2 regions of the Kitasatospora sp. NPDC057500 genome follow, and region 1 is predicted to be linked to the other one. Evidence: riboswitches for the same ligand, from Rfam matches in the RefSeq annotation. Region 1 holds a riboswitch; the other holds the start of a gene.
The links. A riboswitch is a leader RNA that binds a small molecule or an ion and turns the genes downstream of it on or off. The one in region 1 is predicted to bind S-adenosylmethionine.
Positions count from the first base shown of each region.

Region 2: linked by a shared signal. The riboswitch ahead of thrC (threonine synthase) and the one ahead of ACFU74_RS25740 (aminotransferase class V-fold PLP-dependent enzyme) in region 1 are both predicted to bind S-adenosylmethionine.

Region 1 is NZ_JBHVER010000141.1:7,404-10,802, forward strand. Features, by position in the region: gene trpD (anthranilate phosphoribosyltransferase) at 1-1,007, shown strand, start outside; SAM riboswitch class IV at 1,115-1,232, shown strand; gene ACFU74_RS25740 (aminotransferase class V-fold PLP-dependent enzyme) at 1,285-2,649, shown strand; gene ACFU74_RS25745 (Lrp/AsnC ligand binding domain-containing protein) at 2,668-2,949, opposite strand; gene ACFU74_RS25750 (rhomboid family intramembrane serine protease) at 2,946-3,399, opposite strand, start outside.
Region 2 is NZ_JBHVER010000012.1:80,148-83,546, forward strand. Features, by position in the region: gene ACFU74_RS04775 (trehalose-6-phosphate synthase) at 1-376, opposite strand, end outside; gene ACFU74_RS04780 (glucosyl-3-phosphoglycerate synthase) at 471-1,478, opposite strand; SAM riboswitch class I at 1,639-1,769, shown strand; gene thrC (threonine synthase) at 1,785-3,065, shown strand; partial or broken gene ACFU74_RS04790 (MoaD/ThiS family protein) at 3,149-3,399, shown strand, end outside.

The sequences.
Region 1 (3,399 bases):
TGTCGGCGCTGCTGCGGGGGGAGGACCTCGACCGCTCGGCCACCGCGTGGGCGATGGACCGGATCATGAGCGGGGAGGCCTCCCCGGTGCAGATCGCCGGCTTCATGGTGGCGCTGCGGGCCAAGGGCGAGACGGTCGACGAGATCTCCGGTCTGGTCGACTCGATGTACTCCCACGCCGAGCCGCTGCTCATCCCCGGCCCGGCGGTGGACATCGTCGGCACCGGCGGCGACCGGGCCAAGACCGTCAACATCTCCACCATGTCGGCGATCGTCGCCGCGGCGGCCGGCGCCAAGGTCGTCAAGCACGGCAACCGGGCCGCCTCCTCGGCCAGCGGCTCCTCGGACGTGCTGGAGAAGCTGGGCATCAGCCTGAACCTGCGGCCGCGCCGGGTCGCGGAGATCGCCGAGGAGGTCGGGCTCACCTTCTGCTTCGCGGCCACCTTCCACCCGTCGATGCGGCACGCCGGACCGGCCCGCAGCGAGCTCGGGGTGCCGACCGCCTTCAACATCCTCGGCCCGCTCACCAACCCGGCGCGGGTCACCGCGCACGCGATCGGCTGCTTCGACACCCGCCTCGCCGGGCTGATCGCCGGCGTGCTGGCGCGGCGCGGTGCCAGTGCGCTGGTCTTCCGGGGTGACGACGGGCTGGACGAGCTGACCATCACCACCACCTCGCGGGTCTGGGTGGTCCGGGACGGCGACGTCACCGAGACCTCCTTCGACCCGCGCGACGTCGGCATCGAGCCGGTCGGCATCGAGGCGCTGCGCGGCGGGGACCCGGCCTACAACGCGGAGGTCGCGCGCCGGCTGCTGGCCGGGGAGCACGGGCCGGTGCGGGACGCGGTGCTGCTGAACTCGGCGGCCGCGCTGGTGGCGCTCGACCTGACCGACGCACCGCTCGCCGAGCAGCTCGGCGCCGCGATGCGGCGCACCGCCGCGGCGATCGACTCGGGCGCGGCGCGCGATCTGCTGAAGCACTGGTCGGAGGCCACCTCCCGGGCGTGACACGGGAGTTGGGGCCCGTGGGAGACGCCTCCCACGGGCCCCTCCGACTGTCCGGGATACGGACTCCTGTTTGACCGCGGGACGCGCGCGACCTAGAGTCTTCGCCAGGTCATGAGCGACAGCGTCAAGCCCCAGCTGGCTGTCCGGCAACCCTCCGTCCGTGGCGGGGTGCCCTGGGTGAGGACCGGGTCACGCGGCGATCGGTCCGCGTGGCAAGCGCGGACGCCGGACTGAACGCACTCCCGGGGTCCCTGACCCGTCACAGGAGTGCATCCTCATGTCCCTCGCCACCTCCTTCTGCGCCCCGCTCCCGGTCCTCGGCCACGACGTGCAGGTCCCGCTCGCCAACGGCGAGAAGGTCGGATACGCGGCGCTCGACTACGCCGCCAGCTCCCCGGCGCTCCAGCGGGTCTGGGACGACGTCGCCGCCTACGCCCCCTACTACGGCAGCGTGCACCGCGGCGCCGGCTACCTGTCGCAGCTCTCCACCGACCTGTTCGAGCAGAGCCGCCGCACCGTCACCGAGTTCCTCGACCTGCGCGAGGGCGACCAGGTGGTCTTCACCCGCGCCACCACCGACTCGCTCAACCTGCTGGCCGGCGCCCTCCCGGCCGGGACCCAGGTGTTCGCCTTCGAGACCGAGCACCACGCCTCGCTGCTGCCCTGGGCGCACGCCGGCCTGCCCGTCACCTACCTGCGCGCCCCCCGCTCGCACGCCGAGGCGGTCGCCGCCTTCGACGCCGCGCTGGCCGGCGCGCCCGAGGGCCCGAAGCTGCTCTGCGTCACCGGCGCCTCCAACGTCACCGGCGAGCTGTGGCCGGTCGCCGAGCTGACCCGCACCGCGCACCGCCACGGCGCCCGGGTGGTGCTGGACGCCGCACAGCTGGCCCCGCACCACCGGGTCTCGGTGCGCGAACTCGACGTCGACTGGATCGCCTTCTCCGGCCACAAGCTCTACGCGCCCTTCGGCGCCGGGGTGCTGGCCGGCCGGGCCGACTGGCTGGACGAGGCCGAGCCGTACCTGGCCGGCGGCGGCGCCACCCGCACGGTGGCCCGGGAGACCGACGGCTCGGTGGCCGTGCAGTGGCACACCGGCCCGGCCCGGCACGAGGCAGGCTCGCCCAACGTCATCGGCGCCTACGCGATCGCCTCGGCCTGCCGGGCGCTCACCGAGGCCGGGTTCGACGCGCTGGAGGCGCGCGAGCGGGCGCTGGTCGCGCGGCTGAAGGAGGGGCTGGCGCAGATCCCGGAGGTCCGGGTGCTGAACCTGTTCGGCGCCGACTCGGACCGGGTGGGCGTGCTCTCCTTCGTGGTCCGGGGCTGGAACAGCTCGCACTTCTCGGCCGCACTGTCCGCCGAGTACGGCATCGGGGTCCGCGACGGCCTGTTCTGTGCCCACCCGCTGGTGCGCACCCTGCTCGGCGACGAGGAGGCGGCGCCCTCGGAGTGCGGCGCGCCGGAGCCCTCGCTGCCCGGCGAGCGCAGCCTGAACGCGATCCGGGTGAGCTTCGGCGCGGGCACCCCGGACGAGCACGTGGAGCGGTTCCTGACCGCCGTCCGCGAGCTGGTCACGGACGGCGCGGCCTGGACCTACCGCAACGAGGGCGGCCGCTGCGTCGCGGACACCCGCCGCGAGGGCTGAGCGGACCGCTCGGCGGTGCTACTCGTCGAGGCCGATCGCGAACGCGGCCTCCAGGTCGTGCTGGGAGTAGGTGCGGAAGGCGATCTGGGTCTCGGTGTGGGCCACGCCCGGGACCTTGTTGAGCCGGCCGGGGATCACCTCGGCGAGGTCGTCGTGCCGGGCCACCCGCACCATCGCGACCAGGTCGTAGCCGCCGGTCACCGAGTAGACCTCGCTGACGCCCTCGATGGCGGCGATCGCCTCGGCGATCTCCGGGATGCGGTCGACGCTGGTCTTGATCAGGACGATGGCGGTGATCACGGTGGCGTACTCCTTTGTGAGGTGCCGCCAGGGTATCGGGCGTCGGGGGCACCGTCGCGGGGGCGGGTGGTCCGCGGACGGCGCCCGATGAGGGTGCAGGCGTAGAGGAAGCCGGCCGCGAAGCCGATCACGTGCACCAGGTACGCCACACCGGGCCCGGCGGAGTGCACCGACCACCACTGCAGGACGAACCAGAGCCCCAGCACCAGCCAGGCCGGGAAGCGCAGCGGCAGGAAGAGCAGCAGCGGCACGAGCGTGGTGACCCTGGCCCGCGGGTGGAAGCGCAGATAGGCGCCGAGCGCGGCGGAGATCGCCCCGGAGGCGCCGATCAGCACCCGGGTCGAGTCCGCCGAGTGCGCCTCGGCCAGTGCGAAGCCGTAGGTGGCCAGCGTCCCGGACGCCAGGTAGAAGAGGAGGAACCGGGAGCGCCCCAGCCGCCGCTCCACGGTC
Region 2 (3,399 bases), on a different contig from region 1:
TCGGGGTGTTCCAGAGCAGGTGGTGGACGAACCAGAGGGTCGAGTTGGCGATGCCGTTGTAGGCGCGGGCGAAGGTCTCCGGGTCTATGTCCAGCATCCGCACGGCCTGCCCGCCGACATCGTGGCCGGCCCGGTCGAGGCGGCCGTCCGGGGCCTCCCGGGCGGCTCGTCGGTCGGCGTCGGAGAGGGCGGCGCAGACCCAGACGGCGTCCGGGTCGTCGATGGCGGAGAGCCCGGAGACCAGGCCTCCGCCGCCTCTGCGGAGGGTCAGCGTGCCGTCGTCCGCGGTGCCGAAGGACACCGGCCCCCGGTTGGACGCCACCAGGACGGCGGCGGCGCCGGTCGGATTCGAACGCTCGGTCGTGTCAGGGCCCATGGTTGGTTGGTTGCCGGGGGTCCGGGGCGGCAAACCCGTCGGGCCCGTCTCGTGCGTCAGGGCGGACCCGGGCCGGCCCACGGGACAGGGCCCGTCAGCGCCGGGTGGCGTACTCGGGGACGGTGTGCATCGGGGGGCGTTCGGTGGCGGTGACGGGGTGGGTGTGGGCGGTGAAGGCGCGGGTGCCCGGGTCGCGGGTGAACTGGGTGAGCCGCGGGTGGACCAGATCGGCGGAGGCCTTGAGCCGGTGGGTGCGGTCGAGCCGTTCCAGCGCGGTGCGGTAGATGGTGGCGGCCATCCGGCCGAGCGCCTGGCCGTCCTGGTGGCGGTGGTGGCGCACGCCGACGTCCACCTGGGCGAGCGCGTCCAGGCCGACCGTCTCCAGGGCGTCGACCAGCAGGCCGAGCTCGACGCCGTACCCGGTGGGGAAGGGCAGCCGTTCGAGCAGCGAGCGCCGGGCGGCGTACTCACCGCCGAGCGGCTGGACGAAACCGGCGAGTTCCGGCCAGTGCAGGTTGAGCAGCGGGCGGGCGACCAGCTCGGTGACCCGGCCGCCGCCGGCCGGCACGACCGCGCCGTCGGTCTCCAGCGGCCGGTCGTACATCGCCTTGACCAGCTGGATGTCCGGCTCGGTGAGCAGCGGGCCGATGATGCCGGAGACCAGGGCGGGGTCGAACTCGCGCAGGTCGGCGTCGACGAAGCAGACGATCTCGCCGCGGGTGACCAGCAGCGAGCGCCAGAGCACCTCGCCCTTGCCGGGGGCGGCGGGCAGCCGGGGCAGGATCGCGTCGCGGTGGACCACGGTGGCGCCCGCCTCGGCGGCGACCGCGGCGGTGGCGTCGGCGGAGCCGGAGTCGACCACCACCAGCTCGTCGACCAGCGGCAGCCGCTCCATCAGCTCGCGGCGGATGACCCGGACGATCTCGCCGACGGTGGCCTCCTCGTCCAGCGCGGGCAGCACGACGCTGACCGTGCCGGCCGGGCCGAGCGCCCGCTTGGCCGCCGGCAGGGTGTGCACCGGGCGGTCGGCCGCGCTCCACGAGCGACGGCGCAGCCAGGACGCCGTCTCGGGGAGGAGCTCGGGGGTCGGTTCGGCGGGCAAGGTGCTCTCCTCGGCGGGGTCGGGTACGGGGTCCGTGGGACGGGGCATCTCGCGTGGCGGACGGTGCCGTTCGGGGTTGACGCCTTCGGATACAGTCTTCGTACAGCGGTCGGACCTTCGCACGCCGGGGTCGCCGCTGAGCAGGACCACAACTTCACAGAGCTCATCCAGAGGGACTGAGGGAACGGCCCGTTGACGTCCCGGCAACCTTCTCGCGCGGTCGGCATATGCCCCGGCGGGACAGGTGCCAATTCCGGCCCGGGCGCGACCGCGTCACGGGGAAGATGAGGAGAGAGGCCTCCACTCATGGCTATCGACACCGCCGCACCCGTCACCGTCGACCTCGGTCCCGCCGCCCAGCTTTCCTGTCGGGAATGCGGCACCAGGTTCCCGCTCGGCCCCAGCTTCGCCTGCCTGGAGTGCTTCGGCCCGCTGGAGATCGCCTACGAGTTCGGCAGCGAGGGCGCCGAGGAGCTGCGCAAGCGGATCGAGGCCGGTCCCGCCTCCATCTGGCGCTACGCGCCGCTGCTGCCGGTGCCCGCCGACGTCGCGTCCAAGCCGAACCTCAACCCGGGGTGGACCCCGCTGGTGAAGGCCGACAACCTGGGCCGTGAGCTGGGCTTCACCGCGCAGCTGCACGTCAAGGACGACTCCGGCAACCCGACCCACTCCTTCAAGGACCGCGTGGTGGCCTGCGCCATCGAGGCGGCCCGCGCGTTCGGCTACACCACGCTGTCCTGCTCCTCGACCGGCAACCTGGCCGGCGCGGTGGGCGCGGCGGCGGCCAGGGCGGGCTTCCGGTCCTGCGTGTTCATCCCGCACGACCTGGAGCAGGGCAAGGTCGTGATGGCCGGGGTGTACGGCGGCGAGCTGGTCGGCATCCAGGGCAACTACGACGACGTGAACCGGTTCTGCTCGGAGCTGATCGGCGACCCGGCCGGCGAGGGCTGGGGCTTCGTCAACGTCAACCTGCGGCCGTACTACGGCGAGGGCTCCAAGACGCTCGCCTACGAGATCTGCGAGCAGCTGGGCTGGCGGCTGCCGGAGCAGATCGTGATCCCGATCGCCTCGGGCTCGCAGCTCACCAAGATCGACAAGGGCCTGCAGGAGCTGATCAAGCTCGGCCTGGTCGAGGACCGGCCGTACCGGATCTTCGGCGCCCAGGCGGCGGGCTGCTCGCCGGTCTCGGCCGCGTTCAAGGCCGGCCACGACGTGATCCGGCCGGTCAAGCCGGACACCATCGCCAAGTCGCTGGCGATCGGCAACCCGGCCGACGGCCCGTACGTGCTGGACATCGCCCGGCGCACCGGCGGCGCGGTGGAGGACGTGACGGACGAGGAGGTCGTGGCCGCGATCCGGCTGCTGGCCCGCACCGAGGGCATCTTCGCGGAGACCGCGGGCGGCGTGACGATCGGCGTGCTCAAGAAGCTGGTCGAGACCGGTCAGCTGGACCCGTCGAAGGAGACCGTCGCGATCAACACCGGTGACGGCCTGAAGACCCTCGACGCGGTCTCGGACGCCGGGATGACCGCCGTGATCCGGCCGACCCTGGAGTCCTTCCGGGACGCCGGCCTGGCCACCGCCTGACCCCCGGGCCCCCGCCCCCCCCCCGCAGGCTCCACCCGCCCGTCCCCGCCCCGCCCCGCGCGCCCCGCAACGAGGAGACCCCCATGAGCGCCAACGTCCGAATCCCGACCATCCTGCGCACCTACACCGGCGGCGCCAGCGAGGTGCCCGCCGAGGGCGCCACGCTCGGCGAGGTCATCGCCGACCTGGAGAAGAACCACGCCGGGATCGCCGCGCGCATCCTGGACGACACCGGCAAGCTGCGCCGCTTCGTCAACGTCTACGTGAACGACGACGACGTGCGCTTCGCCGAGGGCCTGGCGACGGAGATCAAGGACGGCGCGAACATCTCGAT